DNA from 2 places in the Rhodoglobus aureus genome. Region 2 is predicted to be linked to the other one. Evidence: riboswitches for the same ligand, from Rfam matches in the RefSeq annotation. Region 2 holds a riboswitch; the other holds the start of a gene.
The links. A riboswitch is a leader RNA that binds a small molecule or an ion and turns the genes downstream of it on or off. The one in region 2 is predicted to bind glycine.
Positions count from the first base shown of each region.

Region 1: another riboswitch for glycine. It lies ahead of gcvT (glycine cleavage system aminomethyltransferase GcvT); the one in region 2 lies ahead of ABD112_RS07135 (L-serine ammonia-lyase).

Region 1 covers NZ_BAAAKW010000070.1:393-15,349, forward strand. The annotation lists gene ABD112_RS13870 (hypothetical protein) at 1-215, shown strand, start outside; gene ABD112_RS13875 (DUF2510 domain-containing protein) at 335-727, shown strand; gene ABD112_RS13880 (Ppx/GppA phosphatase family protein) at 741-1,721, shown strand; gene ABD112_RS13885 (zinc ribbon domain-containing protein YjdM) at 1,766-2,125, shown strand; gene ABD112_RS13890 (MFS transporter) at 2,122-3,495, opposite strand; gene ABD112_RS13895 (prenyltransferase/squalene oxidase repeat-containing protein) at 3,615-4,559, opposite strand; gene lipB (lipoyl(octanoyl) transferase LipB) at 4,686-5,324, shown strand; gene lipA (lipoyl synthase) at 5,321-6,310, shown strand; gene ctlX (citrulline utilization hydrolase CtlX) at 6,385-7,377, opposite strand; gene ABD112_RS13915 (ornithine cyclodeaminase) at 7,385-8,416, opposite strand; gene ABD112_RS13920 (Lrp/AsnC family transcriptional regulator) at 8,548-8,979, shown strand; glycine riboswitch at 9,056-9,179, shown strand; glycine riboswitch at 9,181-9,283, shown strand; gene gcvT (glycine cleavage system aminomethyltransferase GcvT) at 9,318-10,475, shown strand; gene gcvH (glycine cleavage system protein GcvH) at 10,478-10,849, shown strand; gene gcvP (aminomethyl-transferring glycine dehydrogenase) at 10,849-13,773, shown strand; gene ABD112_RS13940 (substrate-binding domain-containing protein) at 14,088-14,954, shown strand.
Region 2 covers NZ_BAAAKW010000027.1:855-15,811, reverse strand. The annotation lists gene ABD112_RS07180 (multifunctional oxoglutarate decarboxylase/oxoglutarate dehydrogenase thiamine pyrophosphate-binding subunit/dihydrolipoyllysine-residue succinyltransferase subunit) at 1-3,142, shown strand, start outside; gene ABD112_RS07175 (anti-sigma factor family protein) at 3,252-3,482, opposite strand; gene ABD112_RS07170 (sigma-70 family RNA polymerase sigma factor) at 3,479-4,165, opposite strand; gene aroA (3-phosphoshikimate 1-carboxyvinyltransferase) at 4,215-5,633, shown strand; gene rsgA (ribosome small subunit-dependent GTPase A) at 5,636-6,697, shown strand; gene ABD112_RS07155 (inositol monophosphatase family protein) at 6,700-7,491, shown strand; gene ABD112_RS07150 (septum formation family protein) at 7,588-8,088, shown strand; gene ABD112_RS07145 (bifunctional alpha/beta hydrolase/OsmC family protein) at 8,234-9,574, shown strand; gene ABD112_RS07140 (siderophore-interacting protein) at 9,670-10,497, shown strand; glycine riboswitch at 10,627-10,722, shown strand; gene ABD112_RS07135 (L-serine ammonia-lyase) at 10,870-12,324, shown strand; gene ABD112_RS07130 (pyrimidine reductase family protein) at 12,321-13,070, opposite strand; gene folP (dihydropteroate synthase) at 13,077-13,982, opposite strand; gene ABD112_RS07120 (DUF488 domain-containing protein) at 14,053-14,418, shown strand; gene ABD112_RS07115 (SCO4848 family membrane protein) at 14,551-14,766, opposite strand.

The DNA.
Region 1 (14,957 bases), on a different contig from region 2:
TTGCGCTGAAGGTTATTGCGGCGACGGTTGCAGGGCGTGTGTCCGAGCGGCGGGCAATCGGCCGCTCGACCGTGACCTTCACTTTCGACGATGGCCAGAGTAAATCGCTGACCTCCTACGGCTACCTTTCACTCTTCATTCCGCAGCCCGGCTGGAAGCGGTGGGGCCGGGTGGTCAATTTCGCGCCTTATGTTTATCCTGTCGCCGATCACTAAATCGAAAGCTCCCCATTCCTGACGCCTGCCCCTCTGCCCGAACGCCTGAACGCCTGAACGCCTGGCTGAGCTGGGCATAGAATGGCGGCGTCGCGGAGTCGAGACGAAATGAGGAGTCAGTGGCGAAAGCTAAAGCAGGGTGGTACGACGACGGATCGGGCAGGCAGCGCTGGTGGGATGGTCAGTTGTGGACCGACAACTTTCAGGAGCCACAGCCCGAAGAAGGTGGCCTAGGTGGTGTGATCAATAGGATCGAAGCTGAGGCGGTCGCGGGAGCCCAGCCTCGGCCCGCTCCTCAAGGAGCCAGCTACGTCGTTCTTCAGGTCATCCTCAAGGAGAAACTCTGGGGCACCGGATCAGGCAACCTCACCGAACTCGAACGGGCGGTGAATGCCCAGGCCGCATTGGGCTACCGACTGCATACGATCACCACTGCCGCATCAGGTAGCAAGGGTCTCGGTGGCGGTGATCGAATTCAAGCAACGATGGTCTTCGAGAAACTCTCCTACTAGGCACAAGCACCCCATGACCCGTGTTGCTGCTTTTGATTGCGGAACGAACTCGATCCGCCTGCTCATCGCCGACCTTGACGGGCAGGGCGGGCTGACGGATGTCGTGCGCACGCTTGAGCTCGTTCGTCTCGGTGAGGGCGTCGACCGCACAGGTCGCTTCACCGAGGCCGCGCTCGAACGCACCCTCGCGGCAACCCAAAAGTTCGCCGACCTGTGCCGCGAACACGAGGTCGAGCGCCTCCGATTCGTGGCAACATCAGCGACGCGGGATGCTGCCAACCGGGCTGAGTTCACCGACGCCGTTCAGTCCATCCTCGGTGTGCCCGCCGAGGTCATCCCCGGAACAGAAGAGGCCGCGCTGTCGTTCCGAGGCGCGCTCACGGCGCTCGCAGCATCCGACCCGGACGAGCCCACGCCCCAACACCTCGTCATCGACCTGGGCGGGGGATCCACCGAGTTGGTGCTTGGCGGCAGCGCGCCGGACTCTGCCTATTCAATGGATGTCGGCTGCGTGCGCCTGGCCGAACGAAACGTTCATAGCGATCCACCCCTCGAATCCGAACTCGACACCATCCGCCGCGACGTCACTGCAGCACTCGACGTCGCCACTGCCACTGTCGACCTCTCGCAGGCCACCGAAGTGATGGGAGTCGCGGGCACTGTCACTACGATCACCGCCCACGCGCTCGGCCTCACCTCCTACGACCCTGCAGTCATCAGCGGCAGCCGCCTACCTCTGGCTGACGTGCTCCGCTCGTGCGAAGCCCTCAGCCACATGCCCCGCGCCGAACGCGCAGCGCTGCCGTATATGCACCCTGGCCGCGTCGATGTCATCACCGCTGGCGCCGTCATCTGGTCCACCGTTCTGCAACGGATCGCGGATGCCACAGCCGCCGCCGGCCGACCGCTCGAGTGGGTCACCACAAGTGAGCACGACATCCTCGACGGCGTCGCGCTGGCTCTCGCGCCAGACGACTCTGCCGCCGAGGAGTAGATTGGGTGCCGCCGCAGTTCGCGCGCATCTACCGAAAGCGATCCATGTCTGACGCTCTACCGCTCTGCCCGAACTGTTCAAGCGACCTCGCCTACGAAATGGGCGCTCTTCTCGTGTGCCCCATGTGTGCGCACGAATGGTCGCCGAGCGAAGCGGATGCTGAAGCCGAGGCTGAGCTGGGCGCTGCGGTCATCAAGGACGCGTTTGGCACGCCGCTCGCCGATGGCGACACGGTGAGCATCATCAAGGATCTCAAGGTCAAGGGCAGCCCTTCCTCCATCAAGGTCGGGACGAAGGTGCGCAACATCCGCCTCGTTGATGGTGTCGGCGATCACGACATCGACTGCAAGGTTGACGGTTTCGGCCAGATGCAGCTCAAGTCGAGCGTCGTCAAGAAGGCCTAAGCGCGATTCTCACCGGCGTCAGAAAGCTCGTCAGATCCCAGATTGACCCGCGCGGTTTCGGGCCCGAGCGACGCACCCACCGCGATCAGCACGCCGCCGAGCGCGAGCAGCGCAGCAACCGCACCCTGCTCGCCGAGCACGCCCTGAAGTGACGGAAGGTAATACGGGTACAGGGCCGGAATGACGATCGACAGACTGTACCCAACGCCGTAGCCGCTAGAGCGCACAGCCGTCGGGAACCGTTCGACCAAATAGGCGCCGACCGGGCCGTAGGCCGAGACCGTCACCACCTGTAACGCTACGATCAACAGCACCAGCTGCGGGAGGCTTGATGCTGTGAAGATTGCCAAGAAAGCGATCGGTCCCAGAACGGCCGTCATCACCCCGAACCCGATAAAGAATGGGCGTCGACCGGTGAAGGTCGAGAGGTGTCCGCACGCCGCCATAGTAAGGGCGGAGGCGGCGGTGCCGCACATCATCGCGAACGACAGGGTTCGAGCATCCAACTCCCCACCGGCACCCAGCGCGCCACCGGCACCCAGCGCGCCACCGGCACCCAGCTGCCCCGCCAGTACCGGAATGGCCATGTTGGTGAGCAACCACATGCCGCTCATAAGAATGAATACCTGCCAGAGCGCCCGGCGGTGGGTGCCAACGAGAATTTCTTTCAGCGGGTTCGCGCGGCGCTGGGTTCGTTCCCACTTCGGAGACTCCTCAACACGAGCCCGGTAGTAGATAAGCATGCCGAACGCGAGTAGAGAGCCCAGCACGAACAGCGTCCGCCAACCCCATTCGTTATAGCTGGTCACATCGAGGGTGCTCTGCAGCACAAATACCAGGCCGGCTATCGAGGCATTTGCCCACGGCGACATCCACATGATGAGTCCGCTGACGAGCCCGCGTCGTTCAGGTTTCGACCATTCCATCGCTAGCGGAATAGCCGAGGTATATTCCCCGCCGAGGAAGATTCCGCCGAGAAATCGCAGCAGCACAATCGCAATAAGTGTTCCGCTGCCGAGCACCGTGTGGTTGGGCACGAGCGCTATCAGCAGCGTCGTTAGCGCAACCCCAGTGAGGGCGACCTTGGTTGTTGCCGTGCGGCCGATCCGGTCAGATATCGGGCCGAAGATCGCAGCACCCACAGGGCGGCCGAGCAGCGTCGCCACAAAGATTAGCCCGGCGTTACCGACTAGATTGTCCGACCCGAAAAGGTGGGCGGATGCTGGCGCCAAGGCGATAACGGGCAGGAAGATATCGAACTGGTCAACATAGTTGCCAAAGATCCCTCCTCGCACAGCGCGGCGTGTGCCCAGCGGCGCCGGCGACGACGATTGAGCGGGAATAGAGTGAAGAGAGCTGGTGAAGCGCATAAACCGTACTTCCTTTGCCGGCATTACCCGGTAGGTTTGACGGTCGAAGCTGCCTCAGCTCCCTCTCAGCCCCTGCAATCAGGCTCCCGTGTGGACGTGCAACAACTTAGCATCCCGCGCTACGGGCTGGTGGCAGCGTCCCGACCGAACCACCGCAGTACTCTCATCGCGCGCAACGTGTTCCAGCGGCTGGGCTTGCCATCACCGTCTTCCATTTCGAGGTGCACGCCGCCGGTGTGGGTGTTCTCGAGCAGCCAACGTCCATCAGCGCCGCGCTTGCCCTCGACGAGGGTGAGCGCCTCATCCATTCGTGGGTCATACCTAGCTCCGGATGCCCGAAAGTAGTCGAGTGCGCGCAGCACGTCGTAGTGCCAGCGCGGCGGAAACGAGAATTGCAGCCACTCCTCGTTGACGATCTCGCCGGTATTAAGCCGACGCATAAGGTGGCGGTCGAGCAGATACTCGTGGCCGCGCCGGCGGGCCAAAGCGACCGCCTCACTGCCACTAACGGCGACTTCGTATTCGCGCAGCCCATCGAGCACAGCGATGGTGGTGTGAAACGAGCTGCGAACCGAGCCATTCTCAGCCTCGCAATTCCACCCACCGTCGTCGAGTTGTTCGCCAAGCAGCCGTTCGACAACCCCGGCTACGCGCATGCCGTAATACGCGCCGATCCCGACGGTCAGACCGTTGATGCATGGTTCAACTTCACCATCAAAAAAGCGCGAGCCGTCGTACTCCCAGTGGCTGTTCTCTCGCACACGCTCCACTGCGCTGCGCACGAGCGACTCAGACGGATCGATACCAAGCTCGCGCAAGAATTGCAGGCTGAATGCGGTTGCGGTCCATGGTTGCCCAGGCTGGTCGTAGTGTTCGGGAAAGTAAGCTCCGCCCTCCCACTGGCCATCCGCGCCCTGAAGATCGAGCACTCGGGAACCCCACCCGGTTGTTGCCACCCGTGCGCGCTCTGAAGTGACTGTCTCGGCGGGAGCATCGGTCAGGTCTCGCAAAACTTGCCAGCGAATTGCCGGGTCGGAGTCTAAGAGCCAAGTCGGGACGTCCATGGCGCCACAGTACTCCTCAGCGCGTTTCTCTAACAGGGCGGTTGCTACGAGAAAGTGGTGAACGATTCACTGAAGGTTTTGACTCAGAGAGTTCACATCTCGCTCCAGAACACATAGAATTCTGTGGTGGTCGACTTTGTCGTCGCGGGGCTAAGCGCCAACTCCGTGCCGTATTTGACGGCCCTAGACCAGCAGCGTGCCGTGCACGCCGCCGTCGTCTCGGGTCAGCGCACCGATACCCTCGTGCTCCTTGAGCATCCGTCCGTCTACACGGCCGGCAGACGTACTGAGCCGGGTGAACGCCCGGACGACGGTACTCCCGTCATTGACACCGACCGTGGCGGAAAGATCACCTGGCACGGTCCCGGGCAGTTGGTCGGCTACCCGATCGTGCGATTGCCCGACCCGATCGACGTGGTCGCTTACGTGCGCCGGCTCGAAGAGTTCCTAATCGGCGTGCTCGCCGAACTTGGTGTGTCCGGGCATCAGGTGGAGCACCGCTCCGGTGTCTGGGTGACCACCGCCGGCCGCGACGAAAAGATTGCTGCCATCGGAATCCGCGTAGCAGATGGAGTAACCATGCACGGCTTTGCCCTGAACTGTTCCAACACGTTCGACGCCTATGAGCACATCATCGCGTGCGGCATCCGCGATGCCGGAATCACCTCGATCAGTAAGGTACTGGGCCGCACGATACGGCCGGAGGATGTCGTTCAGTTAGTTCAGGCGAGGTTCGCCGACATGTGGGAGTCGGTGCAGGCATGAGCGCTGAACCGCAGGGCCGCAAGATGTTGCGCCTGGAGATCCGTAACGCCGAGACTCCGATTGGGCGCAAACCAGAATGGATCAAGACCACGGCCAGAATGGGGCCGGAATACCGGCAGCTTCAGGAACTAGTGAAGAGCGAGAACCTGCACACCGTCTGCCAGGAAGCCGGGTGCCCGAACATCTTCGAGTGCTGGGAAGATCGGGAGGCGACCTTCCTGATTGGTGGTGCGCAGTGCACCCGGCGCTGCGACTTCTGCCAGATTGACACGGGCAAACCGGCGGCGTACGACACCGACGAACCGCGCCGTGTTGCCGAATCCGTGGTCGCGATGAACCTCCGCTACGCAACGATTACCGGTGTCGCCCGCGACGATCTGCCTGATGAAGGTGCCTGGCTGCACGCCGAGACCGTCCGTCAGATTCATGCCCAAGCTCCGGGCACTGGCGTAGAGATTCTCGCTACCGACTTCTCCGGCAACCCGGATCTGCTCAACGAGGTGTTTTCGGCGGGCCCCGAGGTGTTCGCGCATAACGTGGAAACTGTGCCGCGGATCTTCAAGCGCATCCGCCCAGCATTTCGCTATGAGCGGTCGCTTGATGTTCTGACCCAGGCGCGCAGCGCCGGAATGATCACCAAGTCAAACCTGATTCTGGGTATGGGAGAGAATCGAGCCGAGATCAGTCAGACGCTGCAAGACTTGCATGACGCCGGCACCGACATCATGACCGTCAATCAGTATTTGCGGCCGACTCCCCGTCACCTGCCCGTTGACCGATGGGTGCGTCCTGAGGAATTCATCGACATCAAAGCGGAGGCCGGGGAGATCGGATTCCTCGGTGTGCTCGCCGGTCCGCTCGTTCGGTCTTCCTACCGCGCCGGGCGACTATGGGCGCAGTCGATGCAGGCTAAGGGGCGCGACATCCCGGAGCATCTTCGGCCTCTTGCGGACGCAACGCTCGGCTTTACGCAAGCCGTTTCGTGACGCCCGCCGAGCTCATCAACGTGATGCCCTAGGCGTTGTCGCCGGGCGGTTGCCGCCCGAGCTGCAGTCAACAGCTAGACGCCAGCAGTCGGGGCCGCTTCGGCGGTACCGGCGGCCGGAACGCCAGCAGCAACATCCGCAGCCATACGTGATCGGCGATCAAGGTGGATGCCCGCAACCATGCAACGCACTGATCCGCCAGCCAACTCGATCGTAGGAATATCCAGCGGCACAATCTGGCAGCTTGCCTCGATCACCGAACGCTGAGCGGCTGTAAGGCTCTTCAACGCGCGACTCGAGAGCGCCAAAACCCGCCCTTGCGATCCCCGCAGTTCCAAAGCGTTGCCAGCAAAATTGGAAATCTGATCTGCGGTCAGATCGATCAACGTGCGACCAGGCTCCGTCAGTCGCTCGGCAATCTCCATGCGACGATCGCCAGACGCAATCAGGTCAAGGCCGATCATCGCAAAGTCCGTAGCAATGCACATCATTACGTTGGTGTGGTAGATCGGAACACCATGGCTGTCCCTGGCCTCAAACATCATTGGCTCATAGCCAAACGAGGCACAGAAACGTTCCAAGGCAAGCGGGTTCGCCCGATGTGACTCCGCAGCGTACGCGACCCGGTTGGTGTGATCAATGACCATCGCCCCGGTGCCCTCAAGGTAGATACCGTCGTGCTCAAGCCCCGAATAGTCAACGACGTCTTGAACGCGAAAATCTTGCTTGAGCATCTCGATCACATCGGTGCGACGCTCACTGCGACGGTTCGGCGCATACATCGGGTACACCGCAATACGCCCGCCACTGTGAGTTGAGAACCAGTTATTCGGGAACACGCTGTCTGGGCGCGTACTCTCAGTGTCCTCAAACACGTGGATGTTGACCCCAGCGTCGCGCAACGTTTCCGCCACCTGTGTCGACTCTGCATACGCAGCGCGAGCAATCTCATCCGGAGTGCGGGTGGGATCGGTCGACTGGAATGCGTTATCGCTGGCGGTCTGACTGTTTGGCGTGAACAGGTGCGGGCGGATGAGTATTGCGGCCGAGGGGGCCTGAACGCTCACTGACGGCCTACGCGGTGAGCACAGGTGCGCGGGAAACGAGTGAGAACAGGTCCTTGGGGTTGGCGGGGCTGGCAATGAGGTCAAGGTCTGTTGCGTAATCGGTGCCGCGAACAGCATCGAATACGTAGCGCAGTGCTGAGAAGTCTTCGATCGCGAAACCGACCGAGTCGAAAAGGGTTACTTCGGTTTCGGCTGTGCGACCGGCGGCCCGTCCGGCAAGCACTTCCCACAGTTCGGTGATGGGGGAGTCAGCCTCAAGCTGCTGAATCTCGCCCTCGATGCGGGTCTGCTCGGGGAACTCAACAAACACCGTCGCGTCGCGCACGATGTCGGCGGCGAGCTCGGTCTTACCTGGGCAATCGCCACCGATCGCGTTGAGGTGCATGCCGGGCTCGATCATGTCGGCGGTGAGGATTGTTGCGTTCGCCTTGTCTGCGGTGCAGGTAGTCACGATGTCGGCGCCAGCAGCAGCTTCTGCAGCTGAGCTCGCGCGAACGACCTCGAAGCCGAGCGGTTCGACGTTGCGAATGAACTTGTCGAGGGCTGCGGGGTCTGTGTCCCACACGCGCAGTTGGGTGATGCCGAAGCCGGCACGGAACCCGAGAGCCTGGAACTCTGACTGAGTGCCGGTACCGATCAAGGCAAGCACTCGTGAATCGGGGCGGGCGAGAGCGCGAGCGGCGAGCACCGATGTTGCGGCGGTGCGCAACGCGGTGAGCAGGGTCATCTCAGAGAAGAAGGTGGGGTAGCCGTTATCGACGCGCGCGAGCATGCCGAGAGCGGTGACCGTCTGAAAGCCGTTGGCCGGGTTCGAGGGGTGGCCGTTCACGTACTTGAAGGCAAAGGTTTCGCCATCGCTCGTAGGCATGAGTTCGATAACACCCTCGGCGGAATGTGCCGCAACGCGAGCGGACTTGTCGAACTGCGGCCACTTGGCGTAATCCTGCTCAAGGTAGCTCACGATGCCCATGATGATGGGCTCGATTCCGGTGTCGGCGATCCAGCGCCCCATGTTTTTGACGTCTACGTAGTTGACCACGGTCACTCCCTTCGTTGCGGTATGGATAGTCCCCACGTTACGAATGTGCACTATGCACCTACAACAACCATTAGACGCGATTAGTTGACAACAACTGCACATAATTGTGAGCGCTCTTATACACTTTGTACATGCCTCAACTGGATGATCTCGACCGCCGCCTGCTTGCAGCCCTCAGAGCCGACGGGCGCGAGTCAATTGCGAGCTTGGCGCGCCGCCTCGAAGTCACTCGGGCCACCGTCACCAGCCGCATCGACCGCCTCGTGAGCGGCGGAACAGTGCTGGGGTTTTCGGTGCGTATTCGCGAAGATCGTGATCCATCCTTCATCCGGGCAATCGCCTTCATCGAAGTAGAGGGGCGATCAACGGATGCCGTAATCAGCAAACTGCGCGGCTTGCCCGAAATCCACGAACTTCACACCACAAATGGGGCGTGGGATCTCGTGGCCGACATCCGCACCGACAGTCTTAGCAACTTTGACCGCGTGCTGGCCCGCATGCGCAATGTCGAGGGCGTTGTGAACAGTGAGACGAGCCTGCTGCTGAGTTCGGCGCTGCTTTGAGCCTTTTCTTCGCTGGCACAGGCACGAGCATCCACCCAGCATTGCTATGCTGCGCTAACAACTGAACATCGGGCCGCAACACGATGCGGGAGAGCCGGGCACACGGCGTTTATTCAACACACGTTGACCTAACGCCCGCACGGCACCGAAGGAGCAAGCCTCCCCGCCAATCTCTCAGGTTCACGTACCGCATCGCACTGGCCACTCTGGAAAGAGAACCTCGCATCACCCTGAGGTTCCGCCGACGGTGAAAGCGCACTAGTTTGAAGGTGCGTGAAGCTCTCAGGCTCATCACAGAGGGGGAGTTCTATTCACTAGCCACTCGCCAGGAGAACTCCGTGACCGATGTACCTACTACCTCAGGTTCACCCGCTGAATCGTCACCTGCTGCGGTGAGGTATTCACCGCTGCACAGCATCCACGAACAGTTGGGTGCTGCGTTCACCGACTTTGCTGGCTGGATGATGCCGGTGCGGTATAGCTCTGACCTCGCCGAGCACCATGCTGTGCGCGCTGCGGCGGGTATTTTTGACATCTCTCATATGGCAGAAATTCATGTGCGGGGCACCGATGTCGGCGCCTTCCTTGATTATGCGCTTGCGGGCAAGCTTTCGGGCATTGCGCTCGCGCAGGCCAAGTACAGCCTGCTGCTCAACGAGGCTGGCGGCATCATCGACGATCTCGTCACCTACCGACTGGCTGATGAGCACTTCTTGGTGGTTGCCAACGCGGGTAATCGTTTCGCTGCTGCAACGGCGCTCGCCGAACGCGCTGCCGACTTCGATGTCGCTGTGACCGACGAAAGCGATGACTACGCGCTCATCGCCGTGCAGGGGCCGGTTTCTCGGGCCATCCTCGAAGCGACCGCAGGCCTCGCCAGCTGTGCAACCCCACTCGATGAGCTCAAGTACTACCGCGAAACCGCCGCCACTTTCAACGGCCACGACCTCATCATTGGTCGCACCGGCTACACCGGTGAAGACGGTTTCGAACTTTACCTTCACGTGGATGCCGCAGCCGACCTGTGGGCAGCGCTCACGGTTGCCGGAGAACCTCTCGGTCTCGTGCCCGCCGGTCTCGCCTGCCGCGACACCTTGCGCCTTGAAGCGGGCATGCCGCTCTACGGTCACGAGCTGAACCTGAACACTTTCCCGGTGCAGGCCGGTCTTGGTCGTGTTGTTGCCCTCAGCAAGGAGGGCGACTTCGTGGGTCGCGCTGCGATCCAAGCGGGGCCGGATGCCGGTGCCCGAGTTCTCGTAGGCCTTGCGGCCGAGGGGCGTCGTGCCGGTCGCGCTGACTACCTCATCTTCAACGGCGACACCGAGGTGGGAGTCATCACCTCTGGAGCACTGTCGCCAACCCTTGGCCACCCGATTGCCATGGCTTACGTCGACCCCGACGTGAGCGAAGTTGGCACCGAGCTTCATATTGATGTGCGGGGCAGTCGCATCGCTGCATCCGTTGTTTCCCTACCCTTCTATAAGAGAGAGGCCTGATCATGGCTGAGAAGAGCGAATTGCAGTACACCGCCGAGCACGAGTGGGTGCTCGTTGACGGAAACGTCGCGACTGTCGGAATCACCGACTACGCAGCGGGCAAGCTGGGCGACATCGTTTTCGTCGATCTGCCCAAAGTTGGCGACACGGTTGCTCTCGGCAAGATTGTTGGCGAGATCGAGTCAACCAAATCTGTCGGAGAAATCTTTGCTCCCGTCGCGGGCACCATCGTTGAAGCTAACGATGCAGTCTCAGGCAGTCCCGAACTCGTCAACAGCGATCCCTTTGGCGAGGGCTGGCTTGTGAAGATCGAATTTTCCGAACTCCCGTCGATGCTCAGCCTCGACGAGTACACCGCACTGACAGGCGACTAATGCCCAATCCTTTTATCAGCGGCACTTTTGCCGACCGTCACATCGGCACGGATGCTGCCGCACAGGCGAGCATGCTTGCCGCCGTGGGTTACGACAGCCTCGAAGCGCTCGTGGATGCCGCAGTTCCGCCCGCGATTCACCAGACTCCCGTCGTGAATTCCACGATCCCGGCTCCTGCCTCCGAGCGCGAGGCGCTCGCTGAACTCCGTGCCCTCGCGGGTGCGAACAAGGTTCGCCGCAGCATGATTGGTCTCGGCTACTACGACACCATCACGCCAGCCGTCATCAAGCGCAACGTGTTCGAGAACCCGAGCTGGTACACCGCCTACACGCCGTACCAGCCTGAGATCTCGCAGGGTCGCCTAGAAGCGCTCATCAACTTCCAGACGATGGTTGCTGACCTCGCCGGAATGACCACCACAAACGCGTCGATGCTCGACGAGGGAACCTCTGCGGTTGAGGGAATGCTGTTGGCTCGTCGCGCAACCCGCGTGGAGTCAAACGTGTTCATCGTCGACGCAGATACTCTTCCGCAAACCAAGGCTCTGCTCGCGAATCGCGCGGAGGCGGTCGGGATTGAGCTAGTTGAGCTTGACCTGGCGACCCTGGCGGCGAACCCCGTACTGCCCTCATGCTTTGGCGCGCTCATCCAGTACCCGGGTGCTACGGGTCGAGTCTGGGATTCCAGCGAGGTAATCGCTGCGGTCAAGGCTCACGGTGGGCTCGCGGTTGTCGCGGCCGATCTACTCGCTCTCACGATTCTCAAGTCTCCGGGCGAACTCGGCGCCGACGTTGCTGTCGGAACCACCCAGCGCTTTGGTGTGCCGATGGGCTTCGGCGGACCGCACGCCGGCTACATGTCGGTGCGTTCTGGCCTCGAACGTCAGCTGCCCGGTCGTCTCGTTGGCGTATCTCAGGATTCCGCCGGCGACCCCGCCTACCGTCTCTCCTTGCAAGCTCGCGAGCAGCACATTCGCCGCGAGAAGGCCACCTCCAACATCTGTACCGCCCAGGTGTTGCTTGCGGTTATGGCATCCATGTATGCCGTTTACCACGGACCTCAGGGGCTCAAGCGGATCGCTCAGCGCATCCACCATGACACCGCTAAGTTTGCGGCACGCTTACGCGCCGCCGGCTACACAATCGAGAACGACACCTTCTTCGATACCCTCTCGGTGACGAAGACAGGCCAGGCCGATGCGATCGCCGCTAAGGCGCTCGAGCTCGACATCCTGCTCTATGTCGTGGATGCCGACACGGTGCGCCTCAGCTTCGACGAGGTCTCGACCCAGCCTTATGAAGGCATCTTCGCGTCGCAAAAGAACGACCTCGCGCAGGCGTTCGGACTGGATGACGGTGTCACCACGGTGCTCGACGACGCCAGCATTCCTGAGGCTCTCAACCGCACGAGCGAGTACCTCACCCACCCGGTGTTCAACACACACCGCTCGGAGACGAGCATGATGCGGTACCTCAAGTACCTCGCAGACAAAGATTACGCGCTCGACCGCGGCATGATCCCGCTGGGCTCGTGCACGATGAAGCTCAACGCTGCGACCGAGATGGAAGCGGTGAGCTGGCCGGAGTTTGCGGGCATCCACCCCTTCGCTCCCGCTGAGGATGTTTCTGGCTACCTGGTGATGATCTCGCACCTTGAGTCATGGCTGTCAGAAGTTACCGGTTACGACACAGCGTCGCTGCAACCCAATGCGGGCAGCCAGGGCGAGCTTGCGGGCCTGCTCGCGATTCGTAGCTACCACCGTGCGAACGGCGATATCGATCGCACGATCTGCCTTATCCCGTCGAGCGCGCACGGCACGAACGCCGCCAGTGCGGTGCTCGCCGGCATGCGCGTCGTTGTTGTCGCCTGTGATGACCTCGGAAATGTGGATCTCGGTGACTTGCGCGCAAAGATCGCCGAGCACGCGAGTGAAATCGCGGCGCTCATGATCACCTACCCCTCTACCCACGGTGTCTACGAGCACGAAGTGCGTGAAATCACGCAGGCTGTGCACGATGCCGGCGGACAGGTCTACGTTGACGGTGCCAACCTCAACGCCCTGCTCGGTTACGCGCGGTTTGGTGACTTCGGCGGAGACGTCAGCCACCTCAACCTCCACAAGACGTTCTGCATCCCTCACGGTGGCGGCGGGCCCGGCGTCGGACCAGTCGTCGCGAAGGCACACCTGGCAGAGTTCTTGCCCGGCCACCCAATGGCGCAGAGCACGCACCATCCGGCATTCGACATGCGGACCGGTGAGGCCGGCCCGTATGTTCACGCTGGGGGAGCGATCAGTGCTGCGCCGTATGGCAGCCCCAGTATTCTGCCGATCACGTGGGCTTACGTTCGCATGATGGGTGCCGAGGGTCTCAAGGCTGCAACCGGTGCCGCTGTACTTTCCGCAAACTACATTGCGGTTCGCCTGCGCGAGCACTTCCCCGTGCTCTACGCGGGAGACAACGGTCTCGTGGCGCACGAGTGCATTCTCGACCTGCGTCCGCTCAAGGAGGCGACGGGCATCGACAACAACGATTTCGCTAAGCGCCTCATTGACTACGGCTTCCACGCGCCAACGATGTCGTTCCCGGTATCGGGAACGCTCATGGTGGAACCCACCGAGAGCGAAGACCTCGCCGAGCTTGATCGCTTCATCGACGCGATGATCGCTATCAAGGCTGAAGCGGATGCTGTAGCAGCCGGAACTTGGCCCGCCGACGACAATCCGCTCATCAATGCTCCGCACACGGCGCATTCTGTGATCTCGGGTGACTGGCAGCACGCGTACTCGCGTGAGCAGGCCGTGTACCCGTTGCGCTCGCTCGTCTCTGGCAAGTACTGGCCGCCGGTTCGTCGCGTTGACAATGCGTTCGGCGATCGCAATCTGGTGTGCTCGTGCCCGCCGATTGAGGCGTTCGCAGAGTAAGTAACAGAGTTCACGCTGCTAGTCCGCTAGTGCACCAACGGCGCGTGCGGAATCGATCCAGTTCGATTCTGCACGCGCCGCACTAGTCAACCTGCGGCGTCTTCTGCTGCCGGGTCTTCGTTAAGAAATCCTCCGGTTTTGCTGGATATTTTCTCGCTTCCTGTTGTAGTGTCCCTCTGATGGGTGGCATGTGGTCGACCCGACGACCATGAAACGCCACTTCATCGACTGGAGACTTCGTGACTACCCGACGGCATCGCCACCGAAAATCATTTCTGGACCGGCTGAAGCGACGCTGGTGGATGGTACCCATCGTGCTGGTTTCCGTGGCGGCCGTGGCCGTCACCAGCATCCAGTTCGGCACTGTCGGTTGGCTAACCAACGCTTTCGGGTCGATCGCGGGGGGATGTGCCGAGCTGCGACCCATCGTTATTGCGGCAGACCCTTCGATCGCCCCAGCGCTCACGACCGTAGCGGCGCAATTCGATGAGGCCGACGGCAATTGCACGACAACCGAGATTCGTTCGGTAGTCTCCGCAGACGCCGCAGCGCTCTTTGCCTCCGGCGTTGCGGGCGACCTCGATGCCTGGGTTCCAGACTCGAGCGCCTGGCTCGATCGCTCCGTGACGATGGCCACCTCGCTGGGGCTCGCAGCTCCAGAGTTCGAGCTCGGTGACTATATAGCGAGCACCCCGGTAGTCCAGGCCGCGACAGCGTCGCAGGTGTCCGATCTCACCGAAACGCCTCTGTCCTGGATGGCATTGCTGACCAGGACGGCGAGCACGCTGTTGCCTGACCCGGAATCCTCCGGAGCTAGTCTCGCCGGTCTTGCCCAACTGAAGTCGGTGTCATCTGACACGGATCCACGACAGTTCGCGGGCGCGATGATCGCCATGGGCAAGACGATTCCGCAGTCAGCCGCCGCCGCATTCGAGATCGTTACTGCGGCCAAGGTGCCCACCGTCGTTGTGACCACGGAGCGGGAGGTCGCCGCATACAACGCGTCGTCGCCAGCCTCGCCAATGATCGCGCTTTATCCGTCAGACGGGACTGTGAAGCTCACGTACCCCTTCGTCGAGGTTCTTGGTGACGCTCAGGAATCCGCAGCCGCAGCGTCTGGCAGCGCTTGCCGTTGCGGCTCGCTCCTCTGTCGACGTGTTAGCCGGCGAAGGTTTCCGTGATGC
Region 2 (14,957 bases):
CGTCTACTACGACGAGCCAGACGGCAAGCCTTCGGTAGTTACTCCCGCGCACATCAACTTGGGTATCGCCATCGATATGCCTAAGCCTGATGGCACGCGCGCTCTCGTGGTTCCCGGCATCAAACAGGCCGAAACCATGGGCTTTGGCGAGTTCCTTGTTGCTTACGAAGACGTGGTTTCGCGTGCTCGAGCCAACAAGCTCACCGGCGCTGACTACATGGGCAACACCATTTCGTTGACCAACCCCGGCGGCATTGGCACCGAGCACTCTGTCCCTCGCCTCATGCGTGGTTCAGGAACGATCGTCGGCGCTGGAGCACTTGAATATCCGGCCGAGTTCCAGGGCGCAAGTCTTCGCACCCTCACAGAGCTGGGTATTGGCAAGACGATTACCCTCACGAGCACCTATGACCACCGCGTCATCCAGGGTGCAGGTTCTGGCGAGTTCCTCAAGAAAATCCACGAGCGACTCATTGGTGAAAGCCACTTCTACGAAGACATTTTCGCCGCCCTGCGCATCCCGTATGACCCAATTCACTGGGCTAACGACATCAGCGTCGACCTTGCGGACAACGTCAACAAGACGTCGCGCGTTCAAGAGCTCATTAACTCTTTCCGGGTTCGCGGTCATCTCATGGCTGACACTGACCCGCTCGAGTACCGTCAGCGTTCGCACCCCGACCTCGATATCTCGAGCCACGGTCTCACCTTCTGGGACCTTGACCGCGAGTTCGTCACGGGTGGCTTCGGCGGCAAGCGTCAGGCATTGCTCCGCGAGATCCTCGGGATGCTTCGGGACGCCTACTGCCGCACTGTCGGCATCGAGTACATGCATATTCAGGACCCTGCACAGCGTCGCTGGATTCAGGATCACGTTGAGAAGCCGTACACAAAGCCCGGCCATGACGAGCAGATGCGCATCCTTGGCAAGCTCAACGAGGCCGAAGCTTTCGAGACCTTCCTGCAGACCAAGTACGTCGGTCAGAAGCGCTTCAGCCTCGAGGGTGGAGAGTCAACGATCGCTTCGCTGGATGCCGTCATCCAGAAAGCCGCAGAAGCTAACCTCGAAGAGGTTGCAATCGGCATGGCGCACCGCGGTCGCCTCAGCGTTCTGACAAACATTGCTGGCAAGACTTACGGTCAGATCTTCCGCGAGTTCGAAGGAACTCAAGACCCGCGCACCGTTCAGGGCTCGGGCGATGTGAAGTACCACCTCGGCACCGAGGGCACCTTCACTGCTGCCGATGGTCGCCAGATTCCTGTCTACCTTGCGGCAAACCCGTCACATCTTGAGGCCGTCGACGGAGTTCTTGAGGGCATCGTTCGCGCTAAGCAGGACCGCCGCCCGATTGGTTCCTACGCAGTACTTCCGGTGATGGTTCACGGTGACGCCGCAATGGCTGGCCAGGGCATCGTGGTCGAAATCCTACAGATGTCGCAACTGCGCGCATACCGCACGGGTGGCACGATCCACTTGAACATCAATAACCAGGTTGGTTTCACGACCCCTCCCGGTGAGGCTCGTACGTCGCAGTACTCCAGCGATGTCGCTAAGACGGTTCAGGCTCCGATCTTCCACGTGAATGGTGACGACCCCGAGGCTGTGGTTCGGGTATCTGAGCTCGCCTTTGCGTACCGTCAGAAGTTCCACCGCGATGTTGTTATCGATCTGATTTGTTACCGCCGTCGTGGCCACAACGAGGGCGATGACCCTTCGATGACGCAGCCGCTGATGTACAACCTGATCGAGGCCAAGCGTTCCGTTCGTACCCTCTACACCGAGGGTCTTGTCGGTCGTGGCGATATCACTCAGGAAGAATACGAAGCCAGCCACCAGGACTTCCAGGATCGTCTGGAGCGCGCATTCGCTGAAACGCATGCAGCGCAGACCGGTTCAATGCCGATTCTCACGCACGACGGCAACGGAACCTCCGATCTGGAACGTCCGGGCTCGCAGCGCGACGACGCTGTCGGTGAACCCATCACGACGGGAATCGACGAGAGCATCGTTCACCTCATCGGTGACGCGCATGGCAACCCACCGGCCAACTTCACGGTTCACAACAAGTTGCAGGCACTGCTACGCAAGCGCGTAGACATGAGCCGCAAGGGTGCCATCGACTGGGCATTCGCCGAGTTGTTGGCTATCGGTTCGGTGCTGCTTGAGGGAACTCCGGTGCGTATGGCCGGTCAGGATGCTCGCCGCGGCACCTTCGTGCAGCGTCACGCTGTACTGCACGACCGCGAAAACGGTCAAGAGTGGCTGCCTCTGCAGAACCTCTCTGAAAATCAGTCGCGCTTCTGGATCTATGACTCGCTCCTCAGCGAGTACGCGGCGTTGGGCTTCGAGTACGGCTACTCGGTAGAGCGTGCCGACGCTCTCGTTATGTGGGAAGCCCAGTTCGGTGACTTCGCCAACGGCGCCCAGGTCGTCATCGACGAGTTCATCTCCAGCGCCGAACAGAAGTGGGCGCAGCGTTCAAGCGTTGTCATGCTGCTCCCGCACGGTTATGAAGGGCAGGGCCCCGATCATTCGTCAGCCCGCATCGAGCGTTACCTGCAGATGTGTGCCGAAAACAACATGATTGTTGCTCGGCCGTCGACTCCTGCCTCGTACTTCCACTTGCTGCGTCGCCAAGCATATTCGCGTCCGCGTCGACCACTCATCGTGTTCACGCCTAAGGCGATGCTCCGCTTGCGTGGCGCAACGAGTGATGTTGCCGACTTCACTAGTGGTCGTTTCGAGCCAGTGCTCGATGACGTTCGCCTCGAAGACAAGTCGGGTGTCACTCGTGTGATCGTCACGTCGGGCAAGACGTATTACGACATCGTTGCTGAACTCGACAAGCGCGAGATCACTCATATCGCAGTAGTGCGCATGGAGCAGTTCTACCCGCTGCCCGTCACCGACATGACAGAGGTGCTCGCGCAGTACCCGAACGCCGACACCGTGTGGACTCAGGATGAGCCCGAGAACCAGGGTGCGTGGCCGTTTATTAGCTTGGAACTGGCACGCCACCTCCGGTCGGGCGACATCAAGCTCGCGTCGCGACCAGCAGCTGCATCGCCGGCAACCGGCTCATCAAAGCGCAGCGCGCTCGAGCAGGCAGAACTGATCGATCACGCGATTACGCAGCCCTAGGCTCGTACAACCGCGTTAACGACGAAAGCGGGCGTCCTCTTCGGAGGATGCCCGCTTTCGCGTTGCCGCTCTACGCCACACTGAGCCTGGCGCTCGGTGTCGCACTTCTTTAGGCGTCTGCCAGCTTCGACAGGATTGCGTTGCGCAGTTCATCTGGCGCTGTCTCGCGACAGGCCTGCTTGACTTTGAGCTTAAGCGCGAGCGCAACGAGGTGTTCGCTCGTGCATGATTCGCAGTTCTCTAGGTGATCTGAGACATCCTGAAAGTCTGCTTCGTTCAATTCGCGGTCGAGGTATTCCTCGAGTTCGGCTTTAGCTTTTTCGCAACCGCAATCGGTCATTTCTTGCTCCTTGATGATGCGGGCGTGCCGGGGGTGCGGTCACGCGCATAGTCGGCCAATAGTTCGCGCAGCATGCGACGGCCGCGGTGCAGTCGACTCATTACCGTTCCTACGGGGGTCTTCATGATGTCGGCGATCTCTTGATAGGAGAAGCCTTCGACATCGGCGAAATACACTGCGAATCGAAAATCTTCGGGGATCGACTGAAGTGCGTCTTTCACCGCGCTGTCTGGCAGGTGATCGATCGCTTCAGCTTCGGCCGAACGCGTGGAGACTGACTGAGTTATCGACTCTGCGCCGCCCAGCTGCCAATCTTCGAGTTCGTCGATGGTGCCTTGATACGGACTGCGCTGGTTCTTGCGATAGATGTTGATGAACGTGTTGGTCTGGATGCGGTACAGCCAGGCCTTCAGGTTCGTGCCTTGCTGAAATTGTCCGAATGCCTGAAACGCTTTGACAAACGTTTCTTGCACGAGGTCGGCAGCGTCGCTGGGGTTGCGGGTCATGCGCATTGCGGCACCAAAGAGTTGGTCCATATAGGGGAGTGCTTGCTCTTCAAACTGCCGTCGCTTGTCTGCTGCGGCGGTGTCGGTGGCGCTGGGCTCAACTCTGTCGGTAGTCATCAGCGACAATCCTAGTTCGCTGATCACGGCATCCGGCTGAGTGCTCAATAATGCAGTCATGCAGGTGCCTCCTCCGTAGGGTGTAAAACGTCGATACTCTTAGTAACTAATGTTCGTATCCAAGTATTCCAACCCAGAGTTCAGCCCCTACGACGACGACTCGGTTCCAGAGACTACGGTGCCCGGCAATTGGCCAGCACCAACGGTCTCGCACGCCCTGTCAGAATCGCTGAGCCTCCCGGGCAGCAAGAGCCTCACTAACCGCGAATTAGTGTTGGCTGCGCTGGCGGATGGCCCTTCCGTTCTCCATTCGCCGCTGCACTCCCGTGACAGCGCGCTCATGATTGAAGCGTTGCGCGCTCTCGGCGTCGGAATCACAGAAGTCCCGACGGGGAACGTCTTTGGCCCGGATCTTGCCATCACTCCCGGTGAACTCGAGGGTGGAAGTTCGATCGATTGCGGCCTTGCCGGAACCGTTATGCGTTTCTTGCCACCGGTAGCAGCCCTCGCACTTGGCCCGATCGCCTTTGATGGGGATGAGGCAGCTCGACGTCGCCCGATGCGCACCACGATTGATTCGCTGCGTGCGCTTGGCGTTGATGTTTCCGCCGATGGTCGTGGAACACTCCCCTTCAGCCTCTATGGCATGGGTTCCGTTGCTGGTGGCGACATCAGTATCGATGCATCGGCGTCTAGCCAGTTTGTTTCTGGCCTGCTATTGGCTGCTGCACGTTTTGACAACGGCCTCACGCTGCGTCACACCGGAGAGAAGCTGCCGAGCATGCCCCACATCGAGATGACAATTGCGTGCTTGGCTGCGCGCGGTGTCATCGTCGAAAGCCCAGAGCCTGGCGTGTGGGTCGTGCCTGCTGGTCCGATTCGCGCGATCGATGTCGAACTTGAACCTGATCTCTCGAATGCTGCTCCGTTCCTTGCTGCGGCTGTTGTCGCTGGCGGATCGGTCACGATTGAGGGTTGGCCGGCTTCCACGACTCAGGTTGGCGCAGACCTCGAACAGCTTCTGCCCCTGTTCGGCGCAACAGCTACTCGTGCCGACGGTGCGCTCACCATTAACGGCGGCACGGGTGTCATCGGCGGCGGTAGCTATCCAGGGATCGAACTCGATCTGAGCACGGGCGGCGAACTCGCGCCGGCAATCGTTGCGCTGGCCGCGTTGGCCTCATCCCCGAGCACAATCACGGGAATCGGGCATTTGCGCGGGCACGAAACTGATCGCCTTGCCGCGCTGAGCGCCGAGATCAATGCCCTCGGTGGAGCGGTAACCGAATTCGACGACGGCTTGCACATTGAGCCGCGTAAGCTTCACGGCGGCGTGTGGCATAGCTATGAAGACCACCGGATGTCGACCGCTGGCGCAATCATCGGGCTCGCCGTTGAGGGCGTAGAGATCGAAGGAATCGACGCTACCGCAAAGACGCTCCCCCAGTTCCCTGCACTCTGGGCGACGCTCGTTGGAGATGTCCCGCTGACCACCACCAACACGACCACCAGCCTCGGATTGCTGTAACGATGAGTTGGCTCACTGGCGATGACGATGACGACGACCGCAAGTACAGCGAGTACGACGAGAGTTCGGTGCGCATGCGCCCGAACCCCAAAGCCAACAAGCCCCGCAGCAAGATTCGTCCAGAACATGCCGACGCTATCGAGGGTCGCGTCTTCAGCGTCGACCGCGGGCGATACGGAATCTGGGTCGACGAGGGAACCGCTGACGAACGCCAAATCATTGCCGCGCGTGCCCGCGAACTCGGGCGCAATCAGCAGGGCAAAGTCTCGGTTGTCACCGGCGACTGGGTCGACCTCGTTGGTGACACAAGCGGAACAGAGGGAACTCTCGCGCGCATCGTTCGCATCCGCGAACGCACAACGCTTCTCCGCCGCAGTGCAGATGACACGGATGCCGTAGAACGCATCATTGTGGCCAACGCAGACCAGATGCTCATCGTTGTTGCCGCGGCCGACCCTGAGCCGCGACCGCGACTTGTTGACCGCTATTTGGTGGCTGCCTACGATGCCGGAATTACTCCCATCCTGTGCATCACCAAAACTGATCTGCAAGATCCCGCAGCGTTCTTGGAAAACTTTGCCGGGCTCGAGTTTGGGGTGATCGCCAGCCGGTCAGATGAGGTTCCTCTCGACGAGCTTCGCGAGCTCTTGGATGGTCATACCACCGTGGCGGTAGGCCACTCAGGCGTGGGCAAGTCGACGCTGGTGAACGCGCTGGTTCCGGATGCGAATCGTGCGGTTGGCCACGTCAATGCCGTTACCGGTCGCGGCAGACACACGTCGTCGTCAACGATCTCGTACCGTGTTGGGTCTGGCTGGGTTGTTGATACCCCCGGTGTTCGGTCGTTCGGTTTGGGCCACATCGATCCAAGCAAGATCTTGTCGTCGTTTACTGATTTGGCGGTGCTCGCTGAAGAGTGCCCTCGCGGCTGCACGCACCTTCCAGATGCTCCTGACTGCGCGATCTCCGAAGCGGTCGCGGCTGGGGCGCTCGGTGACGTTGGTCGACTGAGATTGGATTCGTTTCAGCGACTCATCACCACACTGGGTTCCGCTAGCGTGTAGTGGTGACCGAATACACTCTCGCTGACGATCTCTCTCTTGCTCTCGCGCTTGCGGGCGATGCTGACCTCATCTCGCTTGACCGCTTCACGGCGCTCGATCTTGAGGTCACCACTAAGCCTGACCGTACGCCGGTGACGGATGCTGACAAGGCTGTCGAACGCAGCATCCGTGCGGGCATCGCTGCTGCCCGTCCCGGAGACTCGATTCTGGGTGAAGAGTATGGCGAGGCGGGCGATTCGAACCGCCAGTGGATCATCGATCCCATCGACGGCACCTCCAACTTTTTGCGTGGCGTCCCGATTTGGGGAACGCTGATCTCGCTCGTTATTGACGGAGTCCCGCAGGTTGGCGTGGTCAGTTCGCCAGCGCTCGGCAAGCGCTGGTGGGCCGCGACCGGGCATGGCGCGTTTGCTCAGGCTCACGGCGGCGAGCCCGAGCAGCTCTCGGTGAGCAAGGTCGCTTCGCTAGAGGCGGCATCCATTAGTTACAACAGTTTGGCCGGGTGGGATGACGCTGGTCGCCTCGACGCGGTCGTTGCGCTCACCCGCGCAACCTGGCGTTCGCGTGCGATCGGTGACATGTGGGCTTACATGTTGCTCGCCGAAGGTGCTTTAGATGTTGTCGGGGAGTTCGATCTGAAGCCCTATGACATGGCTGCGCTGATTCCGATTGTGCTCGAAGCCGGTGGGCAATTCACGTCCGTTACCGGTGAGCCGGGGCCGTGGCACGGCAACGCGCTGGCCACCAATGGAACAATTCATGATGAAGTGCTCACTTTCTTGCGCTCTCACTAAGGTTTCGCCGTTGCGGGTTACCTGTGAATACGCTGAGTTCACTACGCTTGACTAGTACGAAGCGTGCCTACGTTCCGACGAAAGAGACTGCCTTCCATGACGACGGAAAAAATCTGGCGCCGGGCGCTCGCGATCGCAACGGTGGCTGCCGCAGCAGCAGCTCTCAGTGGTTGCAGCGTCCTCGATCAAGTGACCAATGGAATTTCGGATGCCGTAGACCCCGGCCCCGGCACCACTCAAGACGTCTTCAGCCTCGAGGTTGGTGACTGTGAGGCTGGCAACCCGACCGAGGGCGAGGTCTCCGAAACCAAAGTAATCGACTGCGCTGAGCCTCACGGAGGCGAAATCTACGCTGCGTCTTACCTTCCTGATGGTGACTTTCCCAGCGATGAGGAGATCGTCGCCCAAGCCGACGCCGATTGCTACGCTGGATTCGAGTCGTTCGTTGGCGCCGATTGGGACGATTCAATGTACAACTACTCCTGGTACTACCCCACTGAGTCAAGTTGGGCTGACGGCGATCGCGAAATTCTGTGCATCGTTTATCACGATGGCGGAGAGCAGATCTCTGGTTCACTCGCAGGAGTAGCTAAGTAGGGTTTTCCCCGAGGGCTGCCGAAGATTTTCGCCTTCGTGCGGCCGCTCAGTTCGTTAAGGGAACAATCTGCACCGACGAACGTGTTGCACCCATTAGCTGGATGAGAAAAGCTGGACGTGCTTCGAACACAAGGTGGTAGCGACAATGAAGATCGAGTTTCCTGGATCAGACAACAACATGCTTGCCGCGCGGCTAGAGCTGCCAGAGGGCACGCCTGCTGCTTTTGCGCTGTTTGCCCACTGCTTCACGTGCTCGAAGGACTCATTCGCCGCATCCAGAATCTCCAAAGCACTAGTCGACTATGGAATCGCCGTGCTTCGTTTTGACTTCACCGGGCTCGGTGGATCGGATGGCGACTTCGCGAACACAAACTTCTCGTCGAACATCGAGGACGTCGTTGCTGCGACGGAGTACTTGCGCGACACCTACCGCGCACCGTCACTGCTCATCGGACATTCCCTTGGCGGCGCTGCCATTCTTGCTGCCGCCCACCAGGTTCCTTCCGCGCGAGCACTTGTGACCATCGGCAGCCCGAGCGACCCGTCCCACATCACGAACTTGTTTGCCGATGCCAGCGCCGAGATCGAGAGGGCAGGCGAAGCGAACGTGCAGCTCGGCGGGCGCGAGTTCCGGATTCGCAAACAACTGCTCGACGATATCGCCGCCCAACCTCAGGCCGCCCGCCTGCGAGATTTGGATGCCGCACTTCTCATCGTTCACTCCCCTGTCGATCAGACAGTCGGCATCGACAACGCACGCGAGCTTTTCGAAGCAGCCAGGCATCCCAAATCGTTCATAGCGCTCGACGGGGCGGATCATCTGCTCAGCAATCGCGACGACGCTGCGTTTGCCGCCAGCATTATTGCGGCATGGGCTGCGCGTTACGCCTTCGGGAGCACAGCGTCACTGTCCGCGAGTTCCGCGGCCACCGTTAGCGCCGTAACCACTGCAGGCACCGCAGCGCCAGCCGGCACACCGACTGCCACTGCCGCACCTGCCGAGACTGCTACAGCACCGACCGCGGACCCAACCGCCACAGTCACGAAAGACGGGAGCTCGGTGATCGTCCGCGAGAGCGGTCCTGCGCGGTACGAGCAGCAAGTGTTCGCCTCAGGGCATGAGTTCATCGCTGACGAGCCTGCACCGCTCAGCAAGAATCATGGGCCAGGCCCATACGATTTCATTCTCGCGGGGCTCGGCAGTTGCACCTCGATCACGATTCGGATGTACGCCGACCGTAAGAAGATGCCGTTGACTGGCGTGAGCGTGCGGTTGACCCGCGAGCGTATCGATGCCTCCGGGTGCGACCACTGCACCTCCACCGAAGGAATGGTTGAGCACATCACTCGTGAGCTCACGTTCGAAGGAGAGCTCTCTGAGGAGCAGCGCGATGCGCTGGTAGTCATCGCGGACAAGTGCCCCGTGCATCGCACGTTGGAGGGCGAAATTTCGATTACAACGAGTGTCACCGCTGCAAGGGCGTAGCGCGAGCGTCTAGAACTCTCAGCACACACGATATAGGCTAGTTAGGCAAGCCTAACTTTTTGAATGAAATGAGCTGGCGTTCGCGCCTATCCCCTATGACCATTGAACGCGACACCGTCAAGCATCCCCTCGTCATCCGACACGTCACTGTCAGCGCGGTGAGTCACCCCACGCCAAACATCGCGCGCATCACTCTGAGCGGTGACGAGCTTGAGGGCTTTGTCAGCAGCGGGCCCACCGACCACGTCAAGGTATTCTTTCCTGACCCGGCAACCGGCGAACTCGCGGCTCCCGCCATGACCGAGTCCGGCATCAGCAAGCCCAAGGGCGGCGTAGTGATCTCTCGTGACTACACCCCGCTCGGTTTTCGCAGCACCGGCGGCCAGCACGAGCTCGATATTGATTTCGTTGTTCACGGTGACGAGGGCCCAGCCTCAGCCTGGGCTGGTCACGCGACGGTAGGCGACTCTCTCGTTATCGCTGGCCCCCGTGGATCGAAACTGCTTCCCCGTGGAGCCACCCACGTGATTCTGATCGCCGACGAAACCGCACTTCCCGCCAGCTCACGGTGGATCAATATGCTTCCCACGTCAGTGCACATCACCGCACTGTTCGATGTGTCTGACGAGAGTGTTGAAAGCTACTTCCCCGACGAGCAAAAGGCACGGATGTCGGTCGAATGGTTCTACCGCCGCGACGGCCTCGGTCAACTGGATGCTGCACTGCGTGCGCTCGGCGAGATCGGGGAATCGACATTTGTCTTCCTTGCCGGAGAGGCGACAACTCTGGTCCCCTTGCGCCGCTACCTGCGCCGTGAACTGGGCTTGCCCAAACAGCAGGTCGCGGCCGACGGGTACTGGCGTCGTGGCATCACGAATGCCGACCACCACGACCCGATCGATCCCACCGATCCAGAGGATTAGAGGACTAGAGGCTGAATCGGTCACCCCACGCAGTCTGAGCGTCCGCTCACATAGCCCTCAGCATCCGCATAATAGTCCGGCATCGTTCGCGGCCGAAAGTGTATGCTGATGGCACAAGTGAACAGCCGTCATACCGCTGCGGGAGAGCCCTTCCGATCGTTGGTTGGCGCCGTAGGAGCAAACCCTCTCCGGGAATCTCTCAGGCACCAGTACCGCAGTGGCTAGGCAACTCTGAAAAGTAGTCGGCCCTGTCCGACTCGCCGACGGGGCAACGCAACGCCACAAGCGTGCGGAAACTCTCAGGCCCGATACAGAGCGGAGAGGACTCAACGACGCCCGCACGAAGATGTGTGGTGAAGAAATGGAGTCACCGTGCCAATTCGCAATCTGACGCCCCGAACCGAAGTGCCCACACCGTCACTCGAAGAGGTTCCCCTCAGCAGCTTTGACCTGTTCACCGTTGGCATTGGCCCATCCAGTTCGCACACGGTCGGCCCCATGCGCGCTGCCGCATCGTTCGCTGCAGACCTTGCCGAACATCGGATGCTCGACTCTGTCGCCTCGCTCAGCGTGCGACTCTATGGCTCCCTCGCCGCTACGGGCGCAGGTCACGGCACCATGAGCGCCGTGCTCATTGGCTTGGAGGGCAAGCTCCCCGACCAGGTATTGCCTGCAGAGATGGAGACGATTCTCGAACGCATTGAGAGTTCGGGGATGCTGCAGCTTGCGGGCAGCCGCGAAACCCCGTTCACTGAGGGCGCGATTGCGCTTCATCCGCTCACCGTTCTGGACGGGCATCCCAATGGCATGCGGTTCGCGGCATACGATGCGAATGACAACGCTGTGCTTGAGGCGACCTACTTCTCGATCGGTGGCGGATTCATCTACCGGGAGGGTGACAACCGTGACGGCAGCTCCTCAACCGGCCCGGCAGCAGTCGCGGATCCGCTCCCGTTCCGCACCGCAGCACAACTCCTCGCCCACTGTCGCGCAGAGGGCCTCAGCTTCAGCGGGGTGATGCTGCGCAACGAACTCGCCCGTCGCACTCAGGCTGAAATCACCGCGGGGCTCCTCCACATTCGCGACGTCATGGACGAGTGCAAAAACAACAGCCTCGAGCGCACCGGCAACCTCCCCGGCAATCTGAAGGTTCGTCGACGCGCACCAGACTGGCACGCGCGTCTGCGCCGCGAAGACCCCAACCGTGATCCGGCCTTCTGGCAAGAGTGGGTAAACCTAGTCGCTCTGGCCGTGAACGAAGAGAACGCATCGGGTGGCCGGGTAGTCACCGCACCCACCAATGGCGCCGCCGGAATCATTCCTGCTGTGCTTTTCTACGCGACGCACTACGCGCCGGGTATGAAAGATGCCGACCAGGTGACGAAGGATGATGCCACCGAGCGTTTCCTGCTTGCCAGCGCTGCCGTTGGTGTGCTTTACAAGCGCATGGCATCGATCTCTGGTGCCGAGGTCGGATGCCAGGGCGAGGTCGGTTCAGCGTCGTCGATGGCTGCTGCCGGTCTTGCCGAGATCTTGGGCGGAACACCCGAGCAGGTCGAGAACGCGGCCGAAATCGCGATGGAACACAACCTCGGTCTCACGTGCGATCCCATCGGAGGTCTCGTTCAGATTCCGTGCATTGAACGTAATGCGATCGCCGCCGCCAAAGCGATCAACGCCGCAAAGATGGCGCTGTGGGGTGACGGTGAACACCGCGTCTCGCTCGATGAGGTCATCATCACGATGGCCGAGACCGGCAAGGACATGAGCTCGCGTTACAAAGAGACCTCGATGGGTGGTCTCGCCGTCAACGTTGTCGAGTGCTAGCGAGCCGCCCGTACGTAGCGCAGTAGGAGCGTGCCGTCATCGCCGCCAAGCGCATGCGCCAGAGCCATGTCTTGCGGGGTTGCCTCGGCAGCATCGACGATTCGGCGAGCTGAGCCACCTTCCAAGCGGGGGCTAATGGTCAGGCAGAGTTCGTCGACCACTCCTTGAGCGATCATCGTGGCAAATAGTGTCGGTCCACCCTCACTGTGCAGTTGGGGGTGGCCACGCTGGGCAAGTACATGTTTCAGCTCGACGGTATCGACCTCCGTATCCCCGGCGACAATCACTTCGGCCACCTCCTCTAGCTGCGAACGAGCCTGCGACGATGCACTTTCGGTCGTGATCACGAACGGTCGTGCGGCATAGTCCGCGAGGTCGCTCGGTTCGAGACGCAGCGACGCACTGACCACAGCAAACCTAGGTTGCGGAGTGAGGCCATTGGCTTTCCGCCATTTCTCAGCATCCTCGTCGAGAGCCAAATTCTTGTAGCCCTCTTGGCGCACTGTTCCCGCACCGACCACAATCACATCCGCTAGTCGCCGCAGCAGCGCGAAGACCCGGCCGTCCGAAGCGGTACCGAGCGGACCCGAAGTGCCCTCGTGGGTTGCCGCGCCGTCAATGCTCGAGACAAAGTTGGCGCGCAACCACGGCACGGAACGATCTGCGATCGCATAGCTGGCCAGCAGTTGTTCGTCGCTAAGTTCAGCGCCGGCAGTGAGTGTTCGGATTTCGGATGAGGTTGCCACCAGAATCTACCTTTCGTTTGCATCTGACATGTTGTGCTTCAGCAGCGCGGGCTCACGCAGCCCCAAGATGGCCTCGGCCATTCGCACTGCCGCCACACTTTCGGAGACTTCGTGCACCCGAACTACTCGTGCACCATTCAGCACACTCGCCACAGCGGCGGCGAGTGAGCCTTCGAGTCGCTGCGACTTCGGCTTATCGAGCACTTCGCCGATGAAGTCCTTATTGGAGAGTGCGACCAGCGTCGGCAGCCCAAGGGCGGTGATCACGTCTAGCCGCCGAGTGAGTTCGAGACTATGCAGGGTGTTCTTGTTGAGGTCATGGCCGGGGTCGACAAAGAGCCGCTCTTCAGGCACCCCTGCAGCACGAGCCATCTCTACCCGCGCCGCCAAAAAATCGCGCACTTCTGCGGCAACATCGTCGTACTGTGGTCGCGCGAACTGAGTGCGTGGACTTGCCCGCGAGTGCACCAAAACGAGCGAGGCTTCGCTCTCGGAAACCACCGCGGCGAGATCGGGATCGCTCAGACCAGTCGTATCGTTGATCACGTTAGCGCCGGCCTCGATGCCACGCCGCGCGACCTCTGCGTGGAAAGTGTCGACTGAAATCACCACATCAGACTTCTCGCGCAGAGTCTGTACGGCAGGAACGACGCGCGCTGCCTCCTGCTCAACGCTCACAGCGTCGCCCGGAGCAAACGGGACTCCACCAATGTCGACCCAGTCCGCACCGTGCTCCACCGCACGCAGAGCTGCTGCCACGGCATCCTCGAGCGCGAAGTTGGCCCCCGAATCGTAGAAGGAGTCTGGCGTGCGGTTGACGATCGCCATCACCGCCACCCGGCGGGAGAAGTCGAAGGTGCGGTCGCCAATCGTGCGACGGGGGTGCCGAAGCGGCGGCAGCACAAAACTCATACTCCCTATACTGGGCGACAATGCTGACAAGCGCATCGGCAATCGGGTGCGAGCTAAGGAGTGCTAACTAGTGACCGAGTTTGCGATCTCGCGGATCTACGAGTCGCGTCGCGATGCCGAAGGCTATCGCGTACTCGTCGACCGACTCTGGCCCCGCGGAGTCCGCAAGGCGGATGCGGCGCTCGACGAGTGGTGCAAGGACGTGGCTCCCAGCCCCGAGTTGCGCACCTGGTGGAATCACGACCCAGATTCCTTCGACGAGTTCACCTCCCGCTACCGTGCAGAACTCGACGACAACACGCAGCTGCCGGAGATCGTGGCCCGGCTGAGCTCCCATCCGCATGTCACACTTTTGTATGGTGCGAAGGATCCCGAGGTCAACCACGCAGTGGTGCTCAGTGAATACCTCACCGCACACGCCGTCGCGGCAGGTTAGCGCTGGCGACCCCCAGCGCTACCGGGGACTCAGCGCCCCAAACTTGCACGCTCTCTACGCCATCGCCAGGCATGCGCATCAACAAACTACTCAGCGACTTGCCCTAATGCGCGAACTGAAGAATCACGTGAGCTAACTACCGAGAAGAAGAATCCCTGCGACAACGGACGCCGCGGCGAGCAGCAGCGCGATGGCAAGCAGCACCGCATGCACTCGATAGAACGCTGTTGGCTTGCCCGCCGCATCCCGAGCTCGAGGGTCAGAACTAACCCGCTTAAAGAACCGCGGCCACGCCACGATGTTGAAGAGCGCACTGAGAAAGAGAACGATTGCGGCAAAGAGCTCCATGATGCACTCAGCCTACGCCCGCCTGTGGGCTGTGCCGGCGCGCAGTCACTGCCAAGCCGACAGTCGCACTCGCAGCTCACCGGCACGCGCATGCTGACGGTGATGCTGACGCCGGTACTCTGACGCGCGTCGCATCCGCATCCGCATCCGCATCCGCATCCGCGCACAAGCTATTTGCGAGAGAATAGGCA